Regions from separate parts of the Tessaracoccus zhenghani genome, predicted to be linked through region 1. Evidence: predicted binding sites of a transcription regulator. Region 1 holds the regulator's gene; each other region holds the start of a gene.

Region 1 (9,715 bases):
AGCCGGCCCACTCCCCCAGCCGCTCACGCCCGTAGACGTACGTGCCGCCGGCGGCCGGGTACTGCGCAGCCAGTTGCGCCGACGACGTGGCGTTGGCCCAGGCGACCACCGAGGCGATCACCAGGGAGACGAGCAGCAGGTCGCCCGCCGCAGCGGCTGCGGGTGACCAGACGACGAAGACGCCGGCGCCCACCATTGAGGCCACCCCGATGGCGATCGCATCCCACAGCCCCAGGCTGCGCCTCAACTCGGACCGGGCGTGAGGCCTGGTGGACATCGCTACTCCTGAGGGTCGCCAACGGGACGTCGGCCCCAGCCTCTCAGGAGCGTCCGGGCCGTGCCAATTCCCAGGCGGCGATGATCCGGTCGTTGAGCCCGAACATGACGGCCTTCTCCTCCGGCTCCGCGTGGTCGTGGCCCAGCAGGTGCAGCAGGCCGTGGATGAGCAGGTACTCCGCCTCCGCGTCAGGCTCCCGTCCGTTGTCCGCAGCTTGGCGCGCCGTCACCTGCGGGCACAGCACGATGTCGCCGAGGAGGCCCAGCGGCGGCTCCTCGTCTTCATCCGGCGCCCGGAGCTCGTCCATGGGGAAGCTCATCACGTCCGTGGGGCCGGGGAGGTCCATGAACCGCTCGTGGTACTGCGCCATCGTCTCCTCATCGACGAGGACGATCGACAGGTCCGCCTGCGGATGGATCCGCAGTTTGTCGAGCGCGAAGCGAGCCAGCTCGATCAGGCCCAGTTCGTCGGCCTCGACACCGGATTCGTTGTTCAGATCGATCACTGCGCGCGCCTCCGTTCCGTGGCCAGGCTCTCGAACTGGTCGTAGGCGGCCACGATCCGGCCGACGAGCTTGTGGCGGACGACGTCGCGGTTGGTCAACGTGCAGAACTCGATGTCCTCCACCCCGTCGAGGACGTGCTGGACCCCGCGGAGGCCGCTCTTGATGCCGCCGGGCAGGTCCACCTGGGTGATGTCGCCGGTGACGACGATCTTCGAGTTGAAGCCGAGCCTGGTGAGGAACATCTTCATCTGTTCCATCGACGTGTTCTGGGCCTCGTCGAGGATGATGAACGCGTCGTTGAGCGTGCGGCCGCGCATGTAGGCAAGCGGGGCGACCTCGACGGTGCCGGAGGTGAGCAGCTTGGGCACCGATTCTGCGTCCACCATGTCGTGGAGCGCGTCATAGAGCGGCCGCAGGTACGGGTCGATCTTGTCGTTCAGGGTTCCGGGGAGGAATCCGAGCCGCTCGCCGGCCTCGATGGCCGGGCGGGTCAGGATGATGCGGCTGACCTCTTTGGCCTGCAGCGCCTGCACGGCCTTCGCCATGGCGAGGTAGGTCTTGCCGGTACCGGCGGGCCCGATGCCGAACACGACGGTGTGCTGGTCGATGGCGTCCACGTACCGCTTCTGGTTGAGCGTCTTGGGACGGACGGTGCGGCCACGCGAGGAGATGATGTTCTGGGTGAGCACCTCCGAGGCCGTGGCGTTGGGTTCGTCCGCCATCTGGAGGACCCGTTCGACGGTCTCCGACGTGAGGCCCTGCCCGGTGCGGAGGATGGTGACGAGTTCGGTGATGACGTCAGCGGCCTGCGCCACGTCGACTGCCTTGCCCGACAGGGTCACCTGCCCACCCCGCACATGCAGGTCTGCGGCCAGGTTCTCCTCAAGGATCCGCAGGTACTCGTCGCGGGGGCCGAGGAGGTTGACCATGTCGATCGACGGGGGCACCCCGACGTTACGCACGGCATGCTGCTGGTCGAGAGAGTTGTTGTTCAGGGCAGTTCCTTGATCGGTGGGTACATGGGCTGGTCAGCGCCGATGCATCAGTCTACGTCCAAGGATGCGTCATCCTCGTCGTCGTCGGAGATGATGTGCATCGCAGCCTCTTCGGCGCTGGCGGCACCTCCGCTGAAGCCGACGTCGACACCGAGCGTCTCGCTGCCACCCGGCCCCTGGACCCGCATCAGCCGGCCGGCGCGTTCGCCGCCCACTTCGCGCGGCTCGTCGCCGGGGTTCCAGTGCTCGTCCTGCTCCGGCGTACTGTCCGGCAACTCCTGCTTCACCCGCATGTCGATGGTCTCGCCCTGCCGCATCTCTTCGGCGGTGTTGCCGAAGCCCATGGCGGGCGACCAGTCGTCAGGCGTGATGTAACCCTCATCCAGAACGTCGTCGACCCCGCGGTAGATCAAGGAGTCGTCCGGCTGGAGTTGGTCCAGCTGCACTGATTCTTCAGGAACCGTCTCGGTGATGTCGTCCATGTACTGAGTTTGCCACCAGCGGGCGGGGAGCGGGCACAAACGCGCGGGCGATATATAGTTCCGGGGTGCCGACCAGCCTTGAGGAACAGACCATGAGCGCACAGTTTGCGACCCGCCAGCGCGGCGTCTACGACATCGTCGTGGCCCTGTTCTGTGCGCTTCTGCTGATCTCCAACGTGTCCGCGGTCAAGCTCATCCAGTTCGGCCCGGATGTGGAGGTCTTCGGCTTCCCCATCCTGCCGATCATCACAGACGGGGGCGCGTTCCTGTTCCCCCTCACGTACGTGATCGGCGACGTGCTGGCCGAGGTCTACGGCATGCGGGGCGCCAAGCGGGCGATCTTCATCGGCTTCTCCGTCTCCATCCTGGCGTCGCTGACCTTCCTGGTCGTCGGCGCCGCTCCCCCGGCCGCGGACTGGGGTAACCAGGCGGCGTTCGAGGCGGTGCTGGGCTTCGTGCCGCGGATCGTGCTGGCCTCGGCCCTGGGCTACCTCGCCGGGCAGTTGCTCAACGCCTGGGTGCTGGTCAAGCTCAAGCAGCGCACCCGCGAGGGCGGCCTGTGGGCCAGGCTCCTGGGCTCCACAGTGGTGGGCGAGGGGGCAGACACCATCATCTTCTGCACCGTGGCCTTCGCCGGCATCATCACCGGCGGCACCCTGCTGAACTACATCCTGGTGGGCTACGTCTACAAGGTGGTGGTCGAGGTGGTGTTCCTGCCGGTGACCTACCAGGTGATCAAGCTCGTGAAGCGCCACGAACCCTCCTACGACGACGTCGCCTGAGGGTTCCGGCGGCGGTCAACGACCGCTGTAGAAGCTGCCCAGGAACTCGTCACGGAAGGCGTGGAACGAGCCGTCCTTCAACGTCTGGCGCATCGTGTCGACCAACCGCACCGTGAACCGTTCGTTGTGGATGGTGGCCAGCGTCGACGCCAGCATCTCCTTGGCCTTGAACAGGTGGTGCAGGTAGGCCCGGGTGTAGTGCGTGCAGGTGTAGCAGTCGCAGCCGTCCTCCAGGGGGATGAACGAGCGACGGTGGGCCGCGGTGTTGACGTTGTAGCGCCCGTCGGCGGTGTAGATGGCCGCATTGCGGGCCACGCGTGACGGGTTGACGCAGTCGAACGTGTCGGCCCCCATCTCGACGGCGGCGAAGAGGTCGTCCGGCTCGGAGATGCCCAGCAGGTGGCGGGGCTTGCGTTCGGGGAGTTCCTCGACCATCCAGCCGATGATCTGCCCCAGGTTCTCCTTCTCGAGCGCCCCACCCAGGCCGAAGCCGTCGAAGCCGTGGCCGTCCACCTCCAGGGCCGCAAGGCCCTGGGCGGCCCGACGTCGGAGGTCCTCGTACTGGGCGCCCTGGATGACGCCGAACAGCGCCTGATAGGGCTTGTCGGCGCGTTCCCTGGTCAGCCGCGCGTGTTCCGCCAGGCAGCGCACCGCCCAGGCGTGCGTGCGCGCCACGGAATCCTCCTGGTAGCCGCGGGTGTTCATCAACGTGGTCAGCTCGTCGAAGGCGAACATGATGTCGGCACCCAACTCGTGCTGGATACGCATCGAGATCTCCGGGGTGAACCGGTGCATGGTGCCGTTGAGGTGCGACTTGAACGTCACGCCGTCGTCGTCGACGTGGGCGCGGCGCTCCTTGCCCTCGGCGATGACGTCGTCGTCGACCATCCCCTTGGTGTCCATGGCCAGCACCTTCTTGAAGCCGGCGCCCAGGCTCATCACCTGGAACCCGCCGGAATCCGTGAAGGTCGGCCCGGGCCAGTTCATGAACCTGCCGAGGCCACCGGCCTCGTCGACGATGTCGGAGCCCGGCTGGAGGTACAGGTGGTAGGCGTTGGCCAACACGGCCTGCGCGCCGGTGGCGGCGACGGATTCGGGAAGGACCGCCTTCACCGTGGCCTTGGTACCGACGGCGATGAACGCCGGGGTCTCGATGGGGCCGTGCGGAGTGTGAATGACGCCCGCCCGCCCCGGGGCACCGTCAAGGCGGTGGGTGACGTCGAACGAGAAACTCATCGGCGCGCCAGCACGTCGAGCTGGCCCAGCGCCACCGCAGCGGCGGTGGAGGTGCGCAGCACCCCGTCGCTGATCAGCACCGCCTGCGCACCGGCCGCGACGAAGGCCTCCAGCTCCTCCGGTGAGATGCCACCCTCCGGACCGACGATGACGAGGCCGATGCCCTCGTCGGGAAGTTCCACCTGGGCGATGTGCAACGCGGCGTCCTCGTGCAACACGAGGGCCAGGTCCGCCTGGCGGATCGCCTCGACGACCTGTGCCGTGGCGGCCGCCTCGACCACCGGGACGGCGAAGCGGCGCGACTGCTTGGCCGCCTCGCGCGCCGTCGCCTGCCAGCGTTCGAGCGCCTTGGCTCCCCGGTCACCCTGCCAGCGCACGATCGAGCGCAACGCCTGCCACGCCAGGATGCGCCGGGCGCCCAGCTCCGTGGCCATCTGCACCGCGAGGTCGCTGCGGTCCCCCTTGGCCAGCGCCTGGACGACGCCCCACCGCAGCGCGGGGGGCTCGTCGTCGAATACCTCGGTCACCTCGACCGTGAGCTCACGCTTCGCGGCGTCCACGACCGTGCCCCGCACCCCGAGTCCTTCGCCGTTGGCCAGGATCACGCTCTCCCCTGTCAGGATCCGCTTCACGCTGACGGCGTGGTGGGCCTCATCGCCGATGACGACGACGCGCTGGCCAGGCCGGACGGTGTCGTCGAACGTGGCGAGGAAGAGGGGATCTGTCACGAGAACCACTCGCTCAGCTTGCCGAAGACACCCGCTTTGCCCGGCTTGGCGGTGACCGCCTCCGCCCGGATCTCGTCGCGGGCCTCGGCGAGCTGGAGCATCAGGTCGCGCTGGTGGTCGTCGAGCCTGGTGGGGGTCTGCACCAGCAGGGTGACGCCCAGGTCTCCCCGGCCACCGCCCCGCAGGCGCGGCACGCCTCGGCCCTTCAGCGCGATCCGGGTGCCGGACTGGGTGCCGGACGGCACCTCGAGGGAGACGGTGCGGTCCTCGACGTCGGACTTCTCCCACTCCGCCTCGAGGGTGGTGACGGCGACGGTGGTGCCGAGCGCAGCGGCGGTCATGGGGAGCTTGACGACCATCTCGAGGTTGTCGCCGTCGCGGCGGAAGCTCTCGTGGCTGTTGACGGCCAGCTCGACGTAGAGATCGCCGGCGGGGCCACCGCCCGGGCCCACCTCGCCCTGGCCCTCGAGATGGATCCGGATGCCCGTGGAGACACCGGCGGGGATCTTCACCTGGAGGGTGCGGGTGGTGCGCACGCGGCCCTCACCGGAGCACTCGCCGCAGGGGCGCGGGATGATCGTGCCGTAGCCACGGCACGTCGGGCACGCCTGCGAGGTGCGGATGTCGCCGAGGAAGCTGCGCTGGATCTGGGTGATGTCGCCGTTGCCGTTACAGGTCGAGCACGTCACCGGCTCAGACCCGGGCTCGCCGCCGGAGCCGGTGCACTTCGGGCAGACGACGGCGGTGGCGACCTTCACCGGCTTGGTGACGCCGAACACTGCCTCGTGCAGATCCAGGGAGACGCGCACCAGCGCGTCCTGGCCCTGGCGCACGCGGGAACGCGGCCCACGGCTGCCGGCCTGGCCGAACATGGCGTCGACGAGGTTGGTGAAGTCGAAGCCACCGGCGAACCCGCCGCCGAAGCCCGAGAAGCCCGCACCGGCCGCACCCGCCATGGGGTCACCGCCACGGTCGAAGACCGCACGCTTGTTCGGGTCGCTCAGCACCTCGTAGGCCTCGCTGAGTTCCTTGAACTTCTCTGCGGCCTCCGCGTCCTCGTGGGCGACGTCGGGATGGACCTTCATGGCACGACGGCGGTAGGCCTTCTTGATGCCTTCAGGGGTTGCGTCGCGTTCGACACCGAGGATGGCGTAGTAATCCTTGCTCATATTTCTTGCGTTCAGCCTTCGTTGAGGAATCTGCTCACGTAACGAGCCACGGCGCGCACCGCGGCGATGGTGGACGGGTAGTCCATCCGGGTGGGTCCGACGACGCCGAGGCTCGCCCGGAAATCGGCACCGTATCCGGAGGCCACCAGTGATGTCGACTGGAACCCCTGGGCGGTGTTCTCCTGCCCGATGCGGACGGTGATGTCGTCACCGCCCGCCTCGCCGAGGAGACGCATGAGGACGACCTGCTCCTCGAGAGCCTCCAACAGGGGGCGCATGTTGGTCTCGAAGGCGGCGCCGGCCAGGTTCGGGACGCCGGCCACCACCACCTGCGAAGCGGGTTCGGCAGCGATGGTTTCCAGGACCGTCGCGACGACCGGGGCGGAGAACGCCCGGTCCTCCGGTGCGATGGTGTCGAGCACCCTCACCAGGGCGTCGGCGGCATCCGCAGCGGCCCGGCCCACCGTCGCGGAGGCCAACTTCTGCCGCAGCCCGTGCAGACGGGCCTCATCCAGCGCCGGAGCATCGAGGACACTCTGGTCCACCCGCCCCGAGGACTGCACGACGATCACCATCAGACGTTCGGCGGTCAGAGAGACCAGTTCGATGTGCCGGATGACGTCGTGCTGCGCCACGGGGTACTGCACGATGGCGACCTGCCGGGTCAGTTGGGCAAGGAGGCGGACGGTGCGCATCACGAGGTCGTCGATGTCAGCGGTGCCGTTCATGAACGTGGTGATGGCGGTGCGTTCTGCCCCCGACAACGGCTTGATGCGCGCGAGTTTGTCGACGAAGAGCCGGTAACCCTTGTCTGTGGGGATCCGGCCGGCGCTGGTGTGGGGCTGCGTGATGTAGCCCTCCTCCTCCAACGCCGCCATGTCGTTGCGGACGGTGGCTGCCGAGACGTCAAGCTTGTGCCGCTCCACGAGGGCCTTCGAGCCGACCGGCTCACGACTGGCCACGTAGTCGGTCACGATGGCCTTCAGGACTTCGAGCTTTCGGTCGTCGAACTTGCGGTCGTCTATCACGTCACCTCCACACTCGGTGCAGCAGCCTAATCATTGGCACTCTCGTTTACCGAGTGCCAGTGTACCGCCCCTACGATGGGCATCATGACACTCGACTGGACCCCCGTGACCGACCGCGTCTTCGTGACCACCGTGGAACCCCACCGGGTCAACATCGGGCTGATCGTGGGCGAGACCGGGGCGATGCTGATCGACACCGGTAACTCGCCCGAGCAGGGTGCGGAGATCCTCGCCTCGGCCACCGCGCTGGCCGGCGTCCCAGTGACGCACGTCCTGCTGACCCACGATCACCACGACCACGTCAACGGCCTGGCCGGCATGGGGGGCGAGGTCATCTCCATCGCCCACGAGAAACTCACGGCTGTTCCGGTCTCGCGCACGTTCTCGATGGCGCTGGCGTTGGATCTCGGCAACCTGCGGGTGGAGGCGCTGCACTTCGGCGAGGGCCACACCGACAACGATGTGCTGGTCTTCCTGCCCGGCGAGAACGTCGTCTTCGCCGGCGACCTCCTGGAGGAGGGCTCGGACCCGCAGATCGACGACCGCGGTTCGCTGAGCAACTGGCCCACCGTGCTCGACGGTGTCCTGGGCGCCGCCAACGCCACGACGCGGTTCGTGCCCGGCCACGGCGCTGTTGTCGACCGCGACTACGCGTTCATCCAGCGCGCCGAGATCGGCATGCTCTACGGCCAGACCGAGATGCTGATCCACCAGGGCACGAAACTTCAGGACGCGGCAGCGGCCACGGAGTGGCCCTTCACCGCCGAGACGCTCGCCGTGGCCCTCCCGAAGGCCTATGCCGAGCTGAGGGCCAAGGGCGTCGTGCCGAAGAGGCACCTGCCCCTGATCTGAGCGAACCTCAGATGATGGGCCAGTTCTGCTGGGCCACCATCCAGCTGAGCGTGTCGCCGGCGACCAGCAGGCCACCGCGCGAGCGTGAGGTGAGGCTGTAATCCATGCCGTCGATCGTGCGGCTGATGCCGCCGTTCTCCACCACCATCAAGGACCCCGCGAGGTGGTCCCACGGGTGCAGGCTCGAGTAGAACATGAAGTCGAAGGTGCCGTCGAGGACGGCCGGGTAGTCGAAGCAGCACGCGAAGTGGCTGCGCACCACGGGGCTCAGCTTGCCGTCGGCGTCGAAGCCCCGGAGCTTGCGCTTGGACGAGGCGCCCAGCGGCGGGCGGTCATGGCGCCGGCGTTCGATGGGGCCGCCGTTGAGCTGTACCCCGGCCCCCCGCTCGGCGACATAGGCCCGACCGGTCTGCGGCTGCCAGATCCAGCCCCGGGTGGTGACGCCGCCGCGGACCTCGGCGAGGATGACGCCGTGTTCGTCGCGGCCGTGGACGAAGTTCCGGGTGCCGTCGATGGGGTCGATGATGAAGGCATGGTCCGCGTTGCCCAGGCCCTTGAGGAGCGACGGGTCCGCGAAGACGGCCTCCTCCCCCACGACGACGGCGTTCGGGAAGGCTTCCTTCAGCCGGCGGGTGAGGTACACCTCGGATTCGTGGTCTGCGACGGTGACGAGGTCTCCGGGCTTCTTCTCGTCGACGTCGGTGTCGGCCAACAGCCTGAACCGCGGGGTGATGATCTCCGCAGCGGTCTCCTTGAGCAGGCCCAGAATGCCTTCGGTGTCCATGTCGCTTACCTTAGTGGTCTGTCCGGGGTCAGGCGCCGAGGTGGTCCTGCGTGACGAAATCGATGAGGGTCTCCACCTTGGTGTTCAGTTGTGGCTCGAGGTCGCGCCAGCTGCTGACCCGCGCGAGGATCGCCTGCCAGCCGCGCGCGATGTCCGCCTGGTCCGCGTGCGGCAGGTTGAGGGCCTTGAGGGTGCCGAGTTTGAAGTCGACGTCGCGGGGCACCACCGGCCAGGCCTTGCGGCCGATGCGGGCCGGGCGGACGGCCTGCCAGATGTCGATGAACTCGTGCCCCTCGATGAGGACGACGTCGCGGTGGCCGGCGCGGTAGACCTCGGCCGCGATCCGCGACTCCTTCGAGCCGGGCACCAGGTGGTCGACCAGCACGCCCAGCCGACGACCGGGCTCGGGCCCGAAGTCCTGCACGATGCGCGGCAGGTCGTCGATGCCGCCCAGGTATTCGACGACGACGCCCACGTGCCGGAGGTCCTCCCCCCACACCTTCTCGATGAGTTCCGCGTCGTGGCGGCCTTCGACGTAGATGCGGCTGGGCAGCGCGACCTTGGCCTTGACGCGCTCCTGGCTCGCCCTGGAGCCCGAGGCGGTGTACTTGGGCCTGACCGGCCCGCCCCGCAGCGGGGCCCGGAGCGCGACGGGCTCGCCCTCCAGCAGGAAGCCGGGCCCGAACGGGGCGGAGCGGCGTTTGCCGTGCCGGTCCTCCAGCACCACGAGGCCGTTCTCCCAGCCGACCACCGCGCCGCAGAAGTCGTCGAACTCGACCACCTGGTCAAGCTCGACTGCCACGTCACGGGTCTGCTTCAGATGGGCCTTCTGCCAGCCCGGTGCCAAGACGTCTCGCGCGTATCTGTCCACGGCGGA
Region 2 (9,715 bases), 590 kb from region 1:
CCCACGCGCAGCAGCCACGAGACGATCGTGAGCCCGGTGCCCGCGCGGAGGCCCGGCAGGTTGTCTCCGGCGTGCATGGCGGCGGGCACGAACGTGGCGCAGCCGAAGCCGGCCGCGGCGAAGCCCAGCACCGTGCCGGGCACGCTCGGCCAGGCGAGGGCGAGGCCCATGCCCACGGCGATCAGCAAACCTCCGAAGCGGGCGACGGCGCGCTCACCCCAGTGGTCGACCATGCGGTCGCCCAGGATCCGGCCCACGAACTGGGCACCCACCAATGACACGAAACCGAAGGCGGCGAGAGCGGCCGGGGCGCCCAGCGTCTGGAGGTAGAGGGTGGCCCACGAGTTGCCGAGATCCTCCACGACGCTGCCGGAGATCGAGATCAGCGAAAGGGCGCCCAGCAGCGCGATGATGCGCGGGCTGATGCCGCGTCGGCCCTTGTCGGCGACCTCGTGGGGGTCGGCGACGGCGCGCTCGTCACCGTCGTGACCGGGCAGGGCGTTGCGCTGCGCCACGACGGCGACGACGGTGAAGAGCACCGCGGAGATGCTCAGGTGCACCGCGAGCGGGAGCCGCAGCGCGATCGCGGCCGCGGCCATCAGCCCGCCCGCCACGGCACCCATGGACCAGAAGGCGTGGAACGAGTTGATGATCGACGAGCCGTAGCGCCGCTGCACGCGCAGCCCGTGCGCGTTCTGGGCCACGTCGATGATGGCGTCAGCGGCGCCGACGGCGAACAGGGCCCCGGCGAACAGCGCCAGCGACGGCGACACCCCGGCCGCCAGCACGAAGAGGCTCGCGAGCATGGTGCCGTAGGTCGCCACGCGGGCGGAGGTGAAGCGTCGGATGAACCAGGCAGCCGTCAACCCCGCCACGATGGCGCCCACCGGCATGGCGGCCACCGCGAAGCCGTAGACAGTGTTGCCCAGGCCCAACGCCGCCTTGATCTCGGGGTAGCGGGGCAGCACATTGGCCACGATCGCGCCGTTGGTGAAGAACATGGCGTTGACCGCGAAGCGTGCTTTCCGGTCCACCTGCGGGATCGTTCGGACGGTTGTCATGCGCCCGATGGTAGCGAGCACTCGGAGTGCACGGTTGCTCAGGCGTTGGCAGCGACCTGGGTTCCGGCGCCCCGACGACGTACCGACGTCTGGGGGAGGGCTGCCGCGAGCCGCTCCTCGGAGCCGTGGACGGTGTAGCCGCCGTCGGCGAGCATCTGGAGGTCGGCCTTGCCGGCCTGGCCCTCGGAGGTGAGGTAGTCGCCGAGGAACAGCGAGTTGCAGATCTCCATGCTGAGCGGCTGGAGCGAGCGCAGGTGCTGCTCGCGCCCGGCGGAGACGCGCACGTCGGCCGCCCCGTGCACGAAGCGGATCATGGCGAGGATGCGCAGGCACTGGTGCGGGGTGAGCTCGTGGTGGCCCTGCAGCGGGGTGCCGTCGAACGGCATGAGGAAGTTCACCGGCACGGAATCCGCGCCGATCTCCTTGAGTTGGAACGTCACCTCGACGAGCTGCTCGTCGGTCTCACCCATGCCGGCGATGAGGCCGGAGCAGGCGGAGAGGCCGTGCTCGCGGGCGTGCTGGACGGTCTGCTTGCGGTCGTCGAAGTCGTGGGTGCTGCAGATGTTGTCGTAGTGGGACTCGGCGGTGTTGAGGTTGTGGTTGTAGGCGTCCGTCCCGACGGCGGCGAGCTTCTCCGCCTGCCCGTCCTTGAGGATGCCCAGGCAGGCGCACACCTCGACGTCGGGGTTCTCGTCCTTGAGGTCTTCGACGATCTTGGACACGCGGTCCACGTCGCGGTTCGACGGGCCGCGGCCTGAGGCGACCAGGCACACGCGGCCGGCCCCGGCCTGGATGCCGGCCTTCGCCGCGGCCAGCGCGTCCTCGTGGGTGAGCCAGGTGTAGCGGAGGATCTCGGCGTCGGAGCCGAGGCGCTGCGAGCAGTAGAAGCAGTCCTCGGGGCACTTACCCGACTTGAGGTTGACGAGGTAGTTGACCTTCGTGGCAACACCGTGGAAATGGCGGCGCACACGCCCGGCCGCGGCGACGAGCTCATAGGTGCGGGCGTCCGGAAGCTGCAGGACGGCCAGGGCCTCGTCGGGGGAGATGGTGCCGTCGGCGATCGCCTTGTCGGTAAGGGAGTACAGATCCACGGGTTCGCTCCTTCGCGTTTGAACACTGTTCAGAAAGGAGCTTAACAGTGTTCAAATCTGCGGTAACCCGGGGATCAGGGCTCACGGGGCACAGCGCAACCACAAAACCTGGCACTCGGCTTGATTGAGTGCTAAAGCCGCGATAGTTTGGGGACTGGCACTCGACACCCTCGGGTGCTAACTGCCTAGGCGGCACCGCGACGACGCCCGGGTCCAACAGAAGAAGACATCTCAGCCGGTTTCGGCCGGAAGACACAAAGGAAGGTGTTTGACGTGGCAACCACGATCAAGCCTCTCGAGGACCGCATTCTGATCCAGCCCCTCGAGGCCACCCAGCAGACCCAGTCGGGCCTCTTCATCCCCGACACCGCCAAGGAAAAGCCCCAGGAGGGCAAGGTCATCGCCACCGGCCCCGGCCGCATCGACGACAAGGGCAACCGCATCCCCCTCGATGTCGCTGAGGGCGACGTCGTCATCTTCTCGAAGTACGGCGGCACCGAGGTCAAGTACGACGGCAACGAATACCTCCTGCTCAACGCGCGGGACATCCTCGCCGTCGTCTCCAAGTAAGGGCTGATTTCACCCATGGCAAAGATTCTCGCTTTCAACGAGGAAGCCCGCCGCGCTCTCGAGCGTGGCGTTGACGCCCTCGCCGACACCGTCAAGGTGACGCTCGGCCCCAAGGGCCGCTACGTCGTCCTGGACCAGAAGTGGGGCGCCCCGACCATCACCAACGACGGCGTCACCGTCGCCAAGGAGGTCGAGCTCGACGATCCTTACGAGGATCTCGGCGCCCAGCTGGCCAAGGAGGTCGCCACCAAGACCAACGACGTCGCAGGTGACGGCACCACCACCGCCACCGTGCTCGCCCAGGCCATGGTCCACGCCGGCCTGCGCGCCGTGACCGCCGGCATCAACCCCGTCGGCCTCAAGCGCGGCATCGACAAGGCCGTTGAGGCCGTCGTCGAGCGCCTGCGTGAGAACGCCCGCGTGGTCGACACCACCGCCGACATGGCGTCGGTCGCCACCATCTCCTCGCGTGACGAGCAGATCGGCGAGCTCATCGCCGAGGCGTTCGACAAGGTCGGCAAGGACGGCGTCATCACCGTCGACGAGTCGCAGACCTTCGGCACCGAGCTGGAGTTCACCGAGGGCATGCAGTTCGACAAGGGCTACCTGTCGCCGTACATGGTCACTGACACGGACCGCATGGAAGCCGTGCTGGATGATCCGTACATCCTGATCAACAGCGGCAAGATCTCGTCGATGAACGAGCTGCTCCCGCTGCTGGAGAAGGTCATCGCCGCCAAGGGCACGCTGTTCATCGTGGCTGAGGACGTCGACGGCGAAGCGCTCTCGACCCTCGTGGTCAACAAGATCCGCGGCACCTTCACCTCCGTGGCCGTCAAGGCCCCGGCCTTCGGTGACCGCCGCAAGGCCATGCTCGAAGACATCGCCATCCTCACCGGTGGCCAGGTCGTCGCGCCCGAGGTCGGCCTCAAGCTCGACCAGGTTGGCCTCGAGGTGCTCGGCCGCGCCCGCCGCATCGTCGTCACCAAGGACGCCACCACCATCGTCGATGGCGCTGGCGAATCCTCCGAGGTCGACGGCCGCGTGGCCCAGCTGCGCGCCGAGATCGAGCGCACGGATTCCGACTGGGACCGCGAGAAGCTGCAGGAGCGGGTCGCCAAGCTCGCCGGTGGCGTGTGCGTGATCCAGGTCGGCGCCGCCACCGAGGTGGAGCTCAAGGAGAAGAAGCACCGCATCGAGGACGCCGTCTCGGCCACCCGTGCGGCCATCGAGGAGGGCATCGTCGCCGGTGGCGGCTCCGCCCTCATCCACGCCGGCGCGGTGCTCGCTGACGGCCTCGGCCTCGAAGGCGACGAGCTCGCCGGCGTGAACGTCGTGGCCAAGTCGCTCGCCGAGCCGCTGCGCTGGATCGCTGAGAACGGTGGCGAAGCCGGCTACGTCATCACCTCCAAGGTTGCCGAGATGGAGGTCGGTCACGGCTACAACGCCAAGATCGGCGAGTACCAGGATCTCGTTGCCAACGGCGTGATCGACCCGGTCAAGGTCACGCGTTCCGCGCTGGCCAACGCCGCGTCCATCGCGTCGCTGCTGCTCACCACGGAAACCCTCGTCGTCGACAAGCGCGAAGACCAGGACGCCTGATCTGACATCAGTCGCTGCAAGGCCCCGCCCGGTTCGCCCGGGCGGGGCCTTCTGCGATCCCGCTGGTGTTGAGCTGGCCAGCTGCCGGCGCCGCCGATAGCCTGGTCCCCGACCTGGGAGGGTGGCGAAGTGGGCAAGCGGATCACTGTGGTTGGCGCGGTTTCGGTGCGGGACGGACGCATTCTGGCGGCGCGCCGGAGCGACTCCATGTCACTGCCCGGGCTCTGGGAGTTCCCCGGTGGGAAGATCGAGCCCGGCGAGACGCCGCAGGAGACGCTGCGCCGCGAGATCGACGAGGAGCTGGGCTGCACCGTCGAGGTGGGCGACTTCCTCACCCGCACCGAATACCAGTACTCGTTCGGGCTCGTGGACCTGAGCACCTACTGGTGCCGGATCGTCGACGGTGAACCTGAGCCGACTGAGCACTCCGAGCTGCGCTGGGTGGACGCCCATGAGCTGGCCGAGCTGGAGTGGGCACCGGCTGACGTCCCGGCCGCCGAACTGATCTTCGCGGCCCGCGACCGATGGAGCTGACAGCGGGCTTTGGCCGCGACCTGACGTTCGGTTTCGTCGACCGCACGCAGACCTCACCCCGCCTCCACCACCCCCGGCTGATCGTGAACGAAGGCCGCGACACCATGCTGCGGACGATCCGCCACGAGCTGCGCCGCGCCGACAGCTTCGTGTTCTCCGTCGCTTTCGTCACCCCGGGTGCCATCGCCGCGCTGAAACAGGCGCTGCTCGACTTCTCGGGCGCGGGCACGATCATCACCTCGACGTACCTGGGCTTCAACTCGCCGGCCGCCTTTGACGAACTGCTCAACCTGCCGCGCATCGAAGTGCTGCTGCTGGACGGTGCCTCGGAGGGATTCCATGCGAAGGGCTATGTGTTCCGTCAGGAGCACAGCTCGACGGCCATCGTGGGCAGTTCCAACCTCACCGAGTCAGCCCTGCTGCGCAACCACGAATGGAACCTGCGCTTCTCAGCGTTGGCGGACGGTGACATCGTGCACCAACTCGAAGCCGCCGTCGACAGGCAGCGTGCCCGCGCGGTGCCCCTCACCCGCGCCTGGGTAGAGGCCTACCGTAAGACCTGGCGGCCGCCCGCCGCTCCGAGCACCCCGCACCAGGCCCCCGCCGTTGGGGCCGGCGCTGCCGTCATGGTCGTCGCCAACTCCATGCAGGTGGAGGCGCTGGCCGAGATCGATCTGGTGCGGGCCCGGGGGGAGAAGCGCGGCCTCGTCGTGTCCGCCACGGGCACGGGCAAGACGATCCTCGCGGCCCTCGATGTGCGAACGGCCCAACCGCAACGCATGCTGTTCGTGGTGCACCGGGAACAGATCCTGGACAAGGCCATCGCTGAGTTCCGCCGGGTCCTGGGCGCCCCCGCCAGCGACATCGGCAAATTGGCCGGCGGCCGCCGCGAGGTGGATCGCCGCTACGTGTTCGCCACCGTCCAGTCGCTGTCCAACGCCCTGGGTGACATCGCCCCGGATGCCTTCGACTACGTCCTCATCGACGAGGTGCACCGGGCCGGCGCCGACAGCTACCGCCGCATCATCGAGCATCTCACCCCGGCCTTCCTGCTGGGCATGACCGCCACCCCGGAGCGCACCGACGGTTTCAACATCTTCGAGCTGTTCCACTACAACGTGGCCTACGAGATCAGGCTGCAGAAGGCGCTGGAGGCCGACATGCTGGCCCCGTTCCACTACTACGGGGTCACCGACTACGTCACCGGCGACGGTGAGGTCATCGACGACACGACCAGCCTCGCCCGCCTCGTGGACCGCGAACGCGTCGACCACGTGCTCGCCGCAGTGGAGCGCTACGGGCAGGCGGGGATCCCGGTACGCGGCCTCATCTTCTGCTCCCGCAACGAGGAGGCCAGGCAGCTGTCCCAGGTCCTCAACGGGCGCACCCTGCGAGGCCGCAGACTGCGCACGATGTCCCTGTCCGGCATGGACTCGGTGCGGGCCAGAGAGGACGCGGTCGCACGGTTGGAACGGGGCGACCTCGACTACCTCCTCACCGTCGACATCTTCAACGAGGGCATCGACATCCCTGCCATCAATCAGGTGGTGATGCTGCGCCAGACCCAGTCGGCCATCGTGTTCACCCAGCAACTGGGGCGTGGCCTGCGCAAGGCTGCAGGCAAGGACTACCTCGTCGTCATCGATCTCATCGGCAATTACGCCAACAACTACCTGGTACCGGTGGCGTTGTTCGGCGACTCCAGCCTGTCGAAGGATTCGGTGCGGCAGAATCTCATCGAGGCCGAGGAGGCCGGCTCCATCGCCGGGCTGTCCAGCGTCAACTTCGACGCCATCGCCCGCGATCAGGTCTTCAAGGCCATCGCCCAGGTCAAGCTTGATTCGATGGTGGCCCTGAAGAAGGCCTACACAGAGATGCGCAACAGGGTCGGGGGAGAGCCGAAGCTCCTGGACTTCGCGCGGTTCGACACTGCGGATCCGGTGGTGCTGGGCACCAAGGAGAAGAACTACTGGCAGCTGTCGGCCAAGTTCGCCAACGTGCAGGGCCCCACGCCCCGCCAGACCAGACTGCTCAACCTGCTCACGGTCGAGCTGCTCAATGGGAAGCGGCCCCACGAACTTGTGGTGCTCCGGGCGCTGCTGGAGGAGGGCCGGCTCACCGGGGCCGACATCGTCGAGCGCTTGCGCGCACGAGACTGCACCAGCACGCCCGAGGTGGTGCGCAGCGCCGTCAGCATGTTGACTCTCGGGTTCTTCCCGGCGAAGACGAAGCCCAGCTACCATCCGCTCGCGGTCGAGAGTGACGGCGGACTGGAACTGAGCCCCGAATTCCGCGACGAATGGGCCAACCCCGATTTCCGGGCGCAGGCCACCGACGTCATCGACACGGGCCTCTTCCTCGCCCGTCACCGGCACGGCTGGGCGCAGACGCTGCGCCCGGGCAGGCGCTACTCGCGCAAGGACGCCTGCCGGCTGCTCAATTTCCGCGGCGACGAGACGGCCACGCTCTACGGCTACAAGGTGGACGAGTTCTCCCGCACCTGCCCCATTTTCGTGACCTACCACAAGGGCGACGAGGTGGAGTCCTCCGTGGCCTACGGCGATGAGTTCCTCGACGAATCCACTTTGCGATGGTTCACCCGCAGCAGGCTGCATCTGGGCAGCCGGGAGGTGCGCCGCATCGTCGAGCACAGCGTGGAACTGCACCTGTTCGTCAAGCGTGACGACGCCGAGGGTCGCGACTTCCTGTATCTCGGCACCGTGAGCCCGCACAATGCGCGGCAGGAGACGATGCCCACGGACGACAGGTTGTCCGTCGTCACGATGCACCTGCGCCTCGACGAGCCGGTGGAACGCGGCCTCTACGACTACCTCACGGCCGGCCCGGCCCCCGCCCAGGCGACAGTGGCAGATCTGGGTTGGCGGGAGGCAGCGCTTGATCTGCCGCTATTCGCTCATCCTGGAACAGCGCAAGCGGACAAGGTAGTGCCATAATCGGGCGATGACCACCAGGCGCGACGACAATCTCGGCCAGACGCAACGCTCCCTGGCCGAGCGTGCGCGCGACGTCATCCGCGACCGCATCACCACCGGCGCCTACCAGCCCGGGTACCGGATCAAGGAGCGCGACCTCTCCGAGGAACTGGGCATTTCGCGCATCCCGGTGCGCGAGGCGCTGGCCGGGTTGTCGACGGAGGGCTTCATCACCCTGCAGCCCCGCCGCGGTGCGGTGGTCACTGAACTGGTCCCGGAGGACCTGCGGGAGATCTTCGAGCTGCGCGAGGCCCTCGAGGTGCAGGAGGTCGAGCTTGCACTCAAGCACGGCAGCGAAGCGGAACGAGCCCGCCTGCTGCGCGTCGTCGAGAAGGAACAGTCCGCACTGAAGTCGGGTAACCGCGACCTGGTGCGCCGGTACAACGCGGAGTTCCACGAGGTGCTGGTCCAGATGACGCACAACTCGCTCATGGCGTCGATGCTGGAACCGCTGCGCAACCGGTTAAACTGGTTGTTCAAGCAGAATGACGACCCGGCCGCCATCTGCGGCGAGCACTTCGAGATCGCCCAGGCCATCGTGTCGGGGGACAGGGCCAAGGCGCGGGCGCTCGCCGAAGTGCATGTGGGGACCTCACTGCGGCTCGCCCACACGCTCCTCTTCGGCGACACAGAAGCCTGACGCGGGTCAGGAGCGGAGGACGGTTCCGGCCTTGCCCTCGAGGGCAGCGCCGATCTTGTCCAGCGCGGTGATGACGCCCATGGGCCCACCCTGTTCGACGAAGCGGCGGATCGCCGCGACCTTCGGGCCCATGGAACCGGCGCCGAACTGCCCCTCGGCCTCGTGGCGGCGGATCTCCTCCAGGCTCACCTCACCGAGCGGGGCCGCGTAGTCCTTGCCCCAGTTGACCCAGGCATTGTCCACGTTGGTGGCCAGCACGAGGGCATCGGCGCCCAGCCGGCGGGCCAGCAGCACGCTGGCCAGGTCCTTGTCGATGACGGCCTCGACGCCGTGCAGCACGCCTTCGGCGTCGCGTGTGACGGGGATTCCGCCACCGCCGCCGGCCACGACGAGCAGGCCGGCCTTCAGCAGCGCGTCGATCGCCGGCGCGTCGAGGATCTCGATCGGTTCGGGGCTGGGCACGAGCCGGCGCCAGCGTCCGGGCTCGATCTCGCTGAGCATCTGGCCGAAGTGGCTCAGGCGCTCTGCCGTCGCCTCGTCCACGTAACGCCCGACGGGCTTGGTGGGCTTGTCGAACGCCGGGTCATCCGCAGCGACGAGCGCACGGGTGACGACGACGGCGGGCAACATGTCGATCTGACGGTGCGCCAGTGCACGGTCCAAGGCGTTGAGCAGGATGAAGCCTATCGAGCCCTGCGTATTGGCGACACACCAGTCCAGGGGGACGGGGGTCAGCACGTAGGCGGCCAGGTCGTTCTTGGCCAGGATGTTGCCCACCTGCGGGCCGTTTCCGTGGGAGATCAGCACCTGGTGGCCGTCGTGGGCCAGAGCTGCGATCTGTTCCGCCGCCGCCTCGACGGCAGCGATCTGGTGATCGGCCCGGACGGATTCTCCGGGGCCGGTCATTGCGTTGCCCCCTAGGGCTACCAAGATCCTCATGTATATGGTATACCATATGCCAGAGGGTTTAAGAAGGCAGAGACGCCCGGAGAACAGGCAGGAAAGATGACTCACACCGCATGGCCGGACATGGTGGCCGGTGCCGCCGCCGACGAGGTTCGCGCACAGCTCGCAGGCGGGGCTGACCCCAACGCGACGGCGACCGGAGCGCAGGCCCGTTCCTCCGCGGTGCTGATCGCGGCGAGCGCAGGCAACACCGAGGCGCTCGAGGTGCTGATCGAGGCCGGGGCCGATATCAACGCCCAGAACCGCATCTCCCTCAAC
Region 3 (9,715 bases), 840 kb from region 1:
CATGGATGCGGGGTGGCAGATGAGGGACTCCACGCCGCCGAGCGACTCCGCCAGGTGGAAGATCTCCAGCCCGTCGAGGAACCGTTCGACGGCGGCCCGGCCGCCCGCCAGCTCGACGCTGATGAGCGAACCGAAGCCGGATTGCTGCGCCTTGGCCACCTCGTGGCCCGGGTGCGACGGCAGTCCAGGCCAGTAGAGGGTGCCGACGGCCGGGTGGTCCTGGATGGCGTCGACAAGGGCCGCTGCGTTCTCGCCGTGGATCCGGAGGCGGGCCTCGAGGGTGCGGAGCCCGCGGAGGGTGAGGAAGGCGTCGAACGCGCTGGAGGTGAGGCCCAGCGCGTTGGCCCACTGGCGCAGCTTCTCGTGGTGCTCCGGGGTGGCCGCGACGACGCCGCCGCCCACCACGTCGGAATGGCCGTTGATGAACTTGGTGGTGGAGTGCAGCACCAGATCCGCGCCGTGCTCGAGCGGGCGCTGCAGGAGGGGGGAGAGGAACGTGTTGTCCACGGCCACCAGGGCGCCGGCGGCGTGCGCGAGGTCCGCGGTGCGGCGGATGTCGGTGATGCGCAGCAGCGGGTTGGACGGGGTCTCGATCCAGACCATGGCCACACCGCCGTCGAGCGCGGCGGCGAACGCGTCGTCGTCGTTGAAGTCGACGAAGGTCACGTCCAGCCGGCCCTGCGAGGCGAGGAAGGTGAACAGGCGCCAGGTGCCGCCGTACGCGTCATGCTGGACGACGACCCTGCCCCCCGTCGGTACGAACGCCTCGGCGATCAACGTGACGCCGGCCAGCCCGGTGGCCACCGTCGTGGCACCTGCGCCGCCCTCGAGCGTGTTGATGGCGTCGTTGAGCAGGTCCCTGGTGGGGTTGCCGGAGCGGGAGTAGTCGTATTCGCGGGCCCGGCCCAACTCCTCGAACGCGTAGTTCGACGACAGGTAGATCGGTGGGACGACGGCGCCGTAGGTGGGGTCGACGCCCAGGCCGGTGCGCACCGCCTCGGTCCAGCGGGAGAAGTTGGTCATTCCACTCGGCCTTTCTGCAAACTGTCCCCCAAGATATCCCGACGGGGCCGCTGCGCTGCTCGCTGCCCGCGGTAGTTCGCTGTCAGGTGAGGACCCCAGGGAACGGGAAAGGGCCCCGGCGACGCCGGGGCCCTTCCACGAGTGATCGAGCGATCAGGAGATGCGCTCTTCGGTGCGGTCGCTGAACACGTGGAGCTGGTCAGCCGGTGCGGTGAGGCGCACGGTCTGGCCCTTCTCCGGGGCGGTGCGGGCACCGACGCGGGCGACGAACTGCTGGGCGTTGACGATCTCGTCGTCGGAGAGCCCGGCCAGGGTGCCGTACAGGTAGGAGTCGGCGCCGAGTTCCTCGACCACCGCGACGTCGAGACCGATGCCCTCCTGGGCGACGCTGAAGGCCTCCGGGCGGATGCCGACGGTGAGGGTTTCTTCGCCCTCAGCGCGGGCCAGGACCTCACGGGGGACGCGCACGATGTAGTCGCCGACCTGGACGCCGTCTTCGACGCGCCTGCCGGAGATCAGGTTCATGGCGGGGGAGCCGATGAAGCCTGCCACGAAGAGGTTCTTCGGGTTGTCGTACAGCGCCAGCGGGGAATCGACCTGCTGCAGGATGCCGTCCTTCATGACCGCAACGCGGTCGCCCATCGTCATGGCCTCGATCTGGTCGTGGGTGACGTAGACGGTGGTGACGCCCAGGCGCTGCTGGAGAGCGGCGATCTGGGTGCGGGTCTGCACGCGCAGCTTGGCGTCGAGGTTCGACAGCGGCTCGTCCATGAGGAAGACCTGCGGGTTACGCACGATGGCGCGGCCCATGGCGACGCGCTGACGCTGGCCACCCGAGAGGGCCTTCGGCTTGCGGGAGAGGAAGTCTTCGAGGCCCAGCAGGTGAGCGGCTTCCTGGACGCGCTTCTGGCGCTCTTCCTTGGGGACGTTCTGCATCTTCAGAGCGAAGCCCATGTTGTCCGCCACAGTCATGTGGGGGTACAGGGCGTAGTTCTGGAAGACCATCGCGATGTCGCGATCCTTCGGCGGGAGATCCGTGACGTCACGGTCGCCGATGAAGATGGAGCCCGAGTTGACCTCTTCGAGGCCGGCGAGCATACGCAGTGAGGTCGACTTGCCACAGCCCGAGGGGCCGACGAGGACCATGAATTCGCCGTCCTCGATCTCGAGGTTCAGCTTGTTGACCGCTGCGCGGTCCGAGCCGGGGTAAACACGGGAGGCATCCCGGTAACTAACGGTGGCCATGCCACTTGTCCTTTCCACGGGCAGGTACGTGCCCGACGATCCGTTGTGGATTGGAACCCTAAGTATTTAGGTTTTCCTGAGCCGGACTTTACACCTTCCGGACTGATCGCCAACAGCGGGGTTCGCTTGTTGGTCGTAACAAACTGGTCACGATCGGCCGCTGGATCGATCAAACGCAGCGGCGTCCACGGCGGGGCACGGTGGGGGCGTTTCACGTAGGCTTCACCCCGTGATCGACGAGCCGAAGTCCTCGGAAGAGCCCCGAACCGAGCAGTGGTGGCAGGACCAGGGCATGCCTTGGCGCAAGGAGCCGGGGCGGGCCGACTACTGGTGCCTGGGCTGGTTCGGCTTCATCGGCCTGTTCTCGCTCGTCCTGCTGCCCACCCGCGCGTGGCTGATCACCGCCGCCCCGGACTGGCTGGCCATGCTGACCGGCGGTCGAACCGCCGTCGCCGTCAGCGGTGCCTTGGGTTCGCAGGGCGACATGCCACACTGGCCCGTCGTGCTCCTGGTCGCCTCGATCTTCGGCCTCAAATTCGACTGGGTCTACTGGTGGGCGGGCAAGCTCTGGGGGCGGGGCATCATCGAGGTCTGGGCCGGCCAGTCCAAGCGTGCGCGGAGGAATTACGAGCGCGCGGAGCGCTGGGCGGAGAAGTTGGGTCCCCTCGGTTTCCTGGTGGCCTATTTTCCGATCCCCCTGCCGCTGATGCAGGTGGTGTTCGTGCTGTCCGGCGCCACCAACATGAGCCTGCGGCGGTTCCTCCTCTACGACTACATCGCCTCCACGCTGTGGTTGGTCCTGTACTTCTGGCTGGGGTGGCGCTTCGGCGCTCCCATCGTCGACGTCCTGGAGCTCTACGCCCGGATAGCGATGTGGGTGGCGCTCGGGCTCATCGTCTTTGTGATTTTCACGAGTGTGCTCGCCCAGCGGCGTCGTGCCAAGCCCAATTCGGGTGAAGGCGCTTGAGAACCGGCTAAGGAGTGGAACCCGGGCACTGTGATGCCCCGCTCGGCTGATTGAGATCCCTGGAAGGGGCCGACCCCACGGTCGGCCCCTTTCTCACGCCTTGCCGCAGATGGCGACGATGAACGTGGAGTCCTCCGTGAAGGGGCGGAGGTCCCACGTCGAGAGCGGGATCTGGAGTTCGAGCCCGGCCTGCGCGCAGTCGGCGAGGAAGTCGCGGAAGTCGTAGCCGCGGCCGGCGCCGAAGCCGATGACGGCGCGTCCATCTTCTGCCAGGTGGGTCGCGAAGCGGTGCAGCACGTCAACCCGGGTGGAGGGGGCCAGGAAGCCCATCACGTTGCCGGCCGAGACGATCACGTCGAAGTTGGCTTCGATGCCCTGCGCCGGGAGGTCCATCTCCGCCAGGTCCCCGACGACCCACGTCGGGCCGGGGTGGTCCTGCCCGGCGGCCTCGATCAGTGCCGGGTCGACGTCGATCCCTACGACGGTGTGGCCGAGCTCGTGAAGCCTGCCGCCCACCCGGCCGGGGCCGCAGCCCGCGTCGAGGATGCGGGAGCCTCGCTGCGCCATGGCGTCGACGGTGCGGGCCTCGCCGTCGAGGTCGTTGCCCTGCGCCGCCATGGTCCGGAAGCGCTGGATGTAACGGCGGGAGTGATCGGGATCCGCTTGGATCATGCGGGTCCACTTGCTGGGCTCAGGGGTCATGCGCGCAATTGAATCAGAGCCTCCTGAGGGAGTCGAACCCTCGACCACTCGCTTACAAGGCGAGCGCTCTGGCCGCTGAGCTAAGGAGGCGTGGGCCCTATTGTGCCAAGCCGGGGCGCGGAATTCCGAATCAGGCGCCCGATGCGGCCACGAACATCTGGCCCTCACCGTGCACCGTGACGTCCTCGTCTGCGGCGAGGAAGGCGCTGTCGCCCGATTCCAGGTGCATGTCGCCATCGTCGCCCTGGAGCACGAACCGGCCCGCCGTGACCAGCGCGATGCGACCGCAGTCTGAGCGCGGTACCGGGAGGTGGGAACCGTCGACGGGGGACACCAGCCACAGCTCGAACTCCGGGAACGACGTGGGGTAGACGTAGACGCCGTCCGCGCCCTCGGCGACGAGGACGGTGGGCTGCAGGGGCTCGAAGCGGACCACCTGCAGCAGGCCGTCCACGTCGATGTGCTTCTGGGTGAGGCCGCCGCGCATCACGTTGTCCGAACTGGCCATGATCTCCACGCCCACGCCGCGGAGGTAGGCGTGCATGATGCCGGGCTCCAGCGCCACGGCCTCGCCGGGTTGCAGTGTGAAGCGGTTCATCAGGAGCGCGGCGAGGATGCCGGGGTCACCGGGGAAGTGCTCGTCGAGTTCGACGGCGGTGCGGGCGAACTCGCCCAGCGCGCCCGGGGCCTCGAGGAGGTTCACGGCTGCCGCGAGCACAACATCGACCAGGTGCCGCCGCTCGTCGAGCGAGAGGACGTCCAGGAAGACCTCCTGCAGGGCAGGGGCGGCGGCGCGGTCGCGCAGCGGGCCGATGACGGAGGCCAGTTGGTCGGCGACACCGAGGGCCTCGAACAGGCCGGCCGTCTCCAGCGGGTCGCGGAAGCCGAGGAGGCCCTCGAACGGGGTGAGTGCGACGATCGCCTCGGGCTTGGGCCAGTCGTCCTTGAAGGACCGGGTGGGCTCCGACGGGTGGAGTCCCAACAGCGATTCGCGGGCGTAGCCGACTTCGGCCTGCTGCCGCGAGGGATGCGCCTGCAGACTCAGCGGGGTGGAGGCGGCCAGGATCTTCATGAGATAGGGGAGCCTGTCGCCGAACTCGGCGCGGGCGGCGGCGCCCACCACCTCCGGGTTCTCCTGGACGTGGGTGGCCAACGCCATCCCGTCGTCGAGGAAGGCGTGGCCCCCCGGATGAGTGCCCAGCCAGTACTCGGCCCATGGCCGGTCGTCTGGCTCTCGGCGAAGGATCCCCGGGATGGCCGTGTGGCTGCCCCAGGCGAAGTGCTGGACATGGCCGGTGAGTCGGCGCATCGGGGATCGGCTCCTAGGGACGTGGTGTGCGGGCAGAGGCGACTCTACCTTCGGACTGGTACCAGTGTTGCCGCAGTTGAATGACACAGGTGTCGTTTGCAGCTAAACTGACCGTCATGTCCGAGGCCCTTATGCACACGCCGGTCGACCTGACCGAACGCGAAGCCGCGATCCTCGACTTCGAGGACAGCTGGTTCACGTCCGCGGTGCCGAAGGAGCAGGCGATCATGGAGAGCTTCTCCCTGTCGTCGGCACGCTACTACCAGCAACTCAACGCCCTGATCGACACCCCGCGCGCGCTGGCGTACCGGCCGCTGCTCGTGAAGCGTCTGCGCCGCATGCGGAGCCAACGCCAGGCTGCGCGCTCGGCGCGCCGCCTCCACGCCTGATCAGTCACCGACGGAACCTCAGCGCCGCCAAGCCCTCACGCAGGGGGCGTTTTGTGCCCACGCGGTAGCCGCCCTTGAGCAGGTCCGCCTGTACCTCGAAGTGATTGGCCGTGGCCCTGTCCCCGGAGCGGAGCATGGACCAGGCCACCGCAATCACGTAGAGCGGGATGAACGGCAACCCCAGGCAGTAGGCGTACTGCCACGCATGCGCCTCCTCATGGGCGAGCAGGTCAGGGATCCGCCCCTCGACCTCGCCCACCGTCTGGCCGGGAACCAGCACGACGTCGCCCACCGTCATCGCGCTGGCGTTGACCAATGGCAGCTTCACCTGCTCGAACACGATGAGGTGGCCCTGACGGCGGGGCCGGCCACGGCCGACAAGGCCCAGTGCCAGCCCCAGTGGGGTGGAGAGATTGAGCGCGTTGGCGACATTCCGGAGGGTTCGCGGCGTGTCCATGGGATCACTCTAGTGAACCGATGCCCCAGAAGCTTTGCACTCCCTCGGGGAGAGTGCTAATAATGGGGTTAGCACTCTCACGTTTGAGTGCTACCGAATTGCGGTGAGGCCCGGAAGGGCCGTCCGTCGCGGGCACCAGCAGTTCAACCTGACATCTGAAGACACCCGGGGCTAGCCGCCCCATCGACGGGAGGACTCCCGAACACCATGGCAAAGCTGATTGAATTCAATGAGGCCGCACGACGCGGCCTTGAGCGCGGCATGAACACGCTTGCGGACGCCGTCAAGGTCACCCTCGGCCCTAAGGGCCGCAACGTCGTCCTGGAGAAGAAGTGGGGCGCCCCCACGATCACCAACGATGGCGTGTCCATCGCCAAGGAGATCGAGCTCGAGGATCCCTTCGAGCGTATCGGCGCCGAACTCGTCAAGGAGGTCGCCAAGAAGACCGACGACGTCGCCGGCGACGGCACCACCACCGCCACCGTGCTGGCACAGGCGATGGTCCGTGAGGGCCTGCGCAACGTGTCGGCCGGCGCGAACCCCGTTGGCCTGAAGAAGGGCATCGAGACCGCCGTCGCGGCGATCGTCGAGAAGCTCGGCGAACTCGCCATCGACGTTGAGACCAAGGAGCAGATCGCCGCCACCGCGTCGATCTCCGCTGCTGACCCCACGGTCGGCGAGATCATCGCCGAGGCGATGGACAAGGTCGGCAAGGAAGGCGTCATCACCGTCGAGGAGTCGAACACGTTCGGCCTCGACCTCGAGATGACCGAGGGCATGCGCTTCGACAAGGGCTACATCTCGCCCTACTTCGTCACGGACGCCGAGCGCATGGAAGCGACGCTGGATGACCCGTACATCCTGCTCGCCAACTCCAAGATCTCGTCGCTGAAGGACCTCCTGCCCGTGCTGGAGAAGGTCATGCAGTCCGGCAAGCCGCTGCTCGTCATCGCCGAGGACGTCGAGGGTGAGGCCCTGGCCGGCCTCATCGTCAACAAGATCCGCGGCACGTTCAAGTCGATCGCCGTCAAGGCGCCCGGCTTCGGTGACCGCCGCAAGGCCATGCTCACCGACATCGCCATCCTGACCGGTGCCCAGGTCGTCTCCGAGGAGGTCGGCCTGTCGCTCGACACCGTCTCCCTGGACCTCCTCGGCCAGGCGCGCTCCGTGCTCGTCACCAAGGACGAGTGCACCATCATCGAAGGCGCCGGCGACTCCGAGCAGATCGAAGGCCGTGTGGCCCAGATCCGTCGCGAGATCGAGAACTCGGATTCCGAATACGACCGTGAGAAGCTCCAGGAGCGTCTCGCCAAGCTGGCCGGCGGCGTCGCCGTCATCAAGGTCGGCGCGGCCACCGAGGTCGAGTTGAAGGAGCGCAAGCACCGCATTGAGGACGCTGTCCGCAACGCGAAGGCTGCGGTCGAAGAGGGCATCGTTCCCGGCGGTGGCGTCGCGCTGCTGCAGGCCTCGAAGCTCGCTTCGGTTGAGGGCCTGACGGGCGACGAGGCCATCGGCGCCCAGATCGTGTTCGCCTCCGCTTCGGCTCCGCTGAAGCAGATCGCCTTCAACGCCGGCCTCGAGGGCGGCGTCGTGGCGGAGAAGGTTGGCTCGCTCCCCGCGGGCGAGGGCCTCAACGCCGCCACCGGCGAGTACCAGAACATGGTCGAGGCCGGCATCATCGACCCGGCCAAGGTCACCCGCTCGGCGCTGCAGAACGCCGCGTCGATCGCCGCGCTGTTCCTCACCACCGAGGCAGTCATCGCCGACAAGCCGGAGAAGGCCCCCGCGGGCGCTCCCGGCATGGACGAGATGGGCGGCATGGGCGGCTTCTGACCCCGCTGGTTGAGCCGGCCGCCTCCGACGAAGGAGGAGCGCGGACGCGTCGAAACCGTTGAAGGATTCTCAACGCCTGAATCGAGAAGGGCGGTCCCGCAAGGGGCCGCCCTTCGTCGTGCCGCCACCGTTTCCCGCTATGGCTTGCCACCGTTTGCAAGCGGGAGCTGCCACCGTTTTAAGTCTGCGACCGCCACCGTTTTCAAATGCGCCATAGCATTCGGAGTATGTGAAGGCTGCGCAGTTGGTATCGCGTCACGACTACCGGCACCTGGCGTGGTTGCGGGAGAAGCTGGGGGATCAGCTGGTGGCAGGGGTCGTCCTGACGATGGACAAGGTGGGGCGACGGCTGCAGGACAATCTCTACGCCTTGCCGGTGAGTGCGTTGTGGATGCTGTGAGGTAGGGGCGATTACGCTGGGCGCCGAACGGAGGTGTCATGGTGAGTGCCGTGGGCGGCGGTGCCGTCGCCAGGCGCGCGAGCGAGACTGCTGGTCTCCGGTTGCTACGCGCGGACCTGATGCCCGTGCTCGTGGCCATCCTCGGCGCCCGTTTCGAGGAACGTCGCACCATCCCATACGCCGAGTTCGTGCTGATGGTGGCGGACGACCTCGACGAGTTGCGCGGAACCGGGATCAGCGCGCCGCGTACCGCGCAGGAGTACATCGCTGATTGGGTGCGCGACGGCTACCTGGTCCGGCGTCCCACAGCGGCGCGCGAGGAGACGGTGGAGCTGTCCCGCTCGGCGGCAGACGCGGTGCGCTTCGTCCTCAGCATCGAACAGCCCCAATCGACGGTGACCTCATCCCGGTTGAGCAACGTCACCGGGCTCCTCGGAGACCTGGCTCGCGACTCCGACCCCAACCCTGAGCGGCATCTCGAACTGCTCCGGGCCCAACGTGCCGAGCTCGACGAACAGATCCGCCGCGCCGAGGCCGGGCAGTACGAGCCGATGTCCGATGCTGCCGCACGTGAGCGCCTGCTCGAAATCCTGCGGCTGGCCAGCGAGGTGCCGGGCGACTTCGCCCAGGTTGCCGACGACCTCGAGGCCCTCAACCGGGACCTCCGCGAGCAGATCGTCAGCCACGACGGTGCCCGCTCGGGCGTGCTGGGCCAGATCTTCGACGGCGTGGACGTGATTGAGAACTCGGAGGCGGGCCGCACGTTCGGTGCCTTCCACGAACTGCTACTCGACCCCGTCCTGGCGGATCGCTTCAACACCGCGGTGGACGCGGTGCTCGAGCGGGGCTTCACCACCGAGCTGCCCGCCACCGATGCGGTCTTCCTGCGCCAGTTCCTGATCGTGTTGCAGCGCGAGAGTGCGCAGGTGCGCCAGCGCCTCACCGATTTCTCGCGCAGCCTTCGACGGTTCGTCGAGACGCAGGAGTACCGGGAGCACAAGCGTCTAGCCGAGGCCCTGAGCCGCGCGGACCAGGCAGCGCTGGCAGCGTTGCGCACGGTGCACCCCACCACGGAGATCGGTCGCGACCTCGACCTCACGTCGATGCAGATCTCTTCCATCGGCGCCTGGCGGCTGCACAACCCCGCAGACATGCGCCCGGAATCGGACGTCACGGAGCACCTCACCGGGGAGCTGGACCTCGCCGTCCTGCGCCAACTCGTCCGCCTGACCGAGATCGATTTCGCGGAGTTGCAGGGCAACGTCGCTGAAACCGTCGCAGAGGTGCCGGGCGCCACCGTCGGGGACGTGCTGGGCCGGTTCCCCGCCACGCAGGGCCTGGCCTCTGTCGTGGGGCTTCTCCTGCTGGCCACCCAGCACGGGGTACCGGC

The links. The regulator HrcA, encoded in region 1, represses chaperone genes, less so after heat shock. The targets are predictions, from matches to a motif close to TTGGCACTCGNNNNNNNCGAGTGCCAA.
Region 2: groES (co-chaperone GroES) is a predicted target of HrcA. The motif match lies at 2,261-2,287, and genes of this name have one in related genera.
Region 3: groL (chaperonin GroEL) is a predicted target of HrcA. The motif match lies at 6,126-6,152, and genes of this name have one in related genera.

The regions. Positions count from the first base shown of each region.
Region 1 is NZ_CM137275.1:543,832-553,546, reverse strand. Features, by position in the region: gene ACX1DX_RS02695 (APC family permease) at 1-277, opposite strand, end outside; gene ybeY (rRNA maturation RNase YbeY) at 321-782, opposite strand; gene ACX1DX_RS02685 (PhoH family protein) at 779-1,711, opposite strand; gene ACX1DX_RS02680 (DUF5709 domain-containing protein) at 1,825-2,259, opposite strand; gene ACX1DX_RS02675 (queuosine precursor transporter) at 2,352-3,041, shown strand; gene tgt (tRNA guanosine(34) transglycosylase Tgt) at 3,057-4,277, opposite strand; gene ACX1DX_RS02665 (16S rRNA (uracil(1498)-N(3))-methyltransferase) at 4,274-5,005, opposite strand; gene dnaJ (molecular chaperone DnaJ) at 5,002-6,174, opposite strand; gene hrcA (heat-inducible transcriptional repressor HrcA) at 6,186-7,199, opposite strand; gene ACX1DX_RS02650 (MBL fold metallo-hydrolase) at 7,287-8,054, shown strand; gene ACX1DX_RS02645 (inositol monophosphatase family protein) at 8,062-8,838, opposite strand; gene ACX1DX_RS02640 (DUF3097 family protein) at 8,867-9,709, opposite strand.
Region 2 is NZ_CM137275.1:3,157,969-3,167,683, forward strand. Features, by position in the region: gene ACX1DX_RS14875 (MFS transporter) at 1-1,061, opposite strand, end outside; gene bioB (biotin synthase BioB) at 1,100-2,152, opposite strand; gene groES (co-chaperone GroES) at 2,426-2,722, shown strand; gene groL (chaperonin GroEL) at 2,738-4,324, shown strand; gene ACX1DX_RS14895 ((deoxy)nucleoside triphosphate pyrophosphohydrolase) at 4,472-4,858, shown strand; gene ACX1DX_RS14900 (DEAD/DEAH box helicase) at 4,849-7,812, shown strand; gene ACX1DX_RS14905 (GntR family transcriptional regulator) at 7,820-8,491, shown strand; gene ACX1DX_RS14910 (carbamate kinase) at 8,498-9,430, opposite strand; gene ACX1DX_RS14915 (ankyrin repeat domain-containing protein) at 9,497-9,715, shown strand, end outside.
Region 3 is NZ_CM137275.1:2,904,187-2,913,901, forward strand. Features, by position in the region: gene metB (cystathionine gamma-synthase) at 1-1,023, opposite strand, end outside; gene ACX1DX_RS13625 (ABC transporter ATP-binding protein) at 1,177-2,268, opposite strand; gene ACX1DX_RS13630 (DedA family protein) at 2,498-3,235, shown strand; gene ACX1DX_RS13635 (class I SAM-dependent methyltransferase) at 3,329-3,937, opposite strand; tRNA gene ACX1DX_RS13640 (tRNA-Thr) at 3,955-4,027, opposite strand; gene manA (mannose-6-phosphate isomerase, class I) at 4,068-5,246, opposite strand; gene ACX1DX_RS13650 (DUF3263 domain-containing protein) at 5,363-5,635, shown strand; gene ACX1DX_RS13655 (hypothetical protein) at 5,640-6,092, opposite strand; gene groL (chaperonin GroEL) at 6,300-7,925, shown strand; gene ACX1DX_RS13665 (hypothetical protein) at 8,170-8,325, shown strand; gene ACX1DX_RS13670 (DUF3375 domain-containing protein) at 8,364-9,715, shown strand, end outside.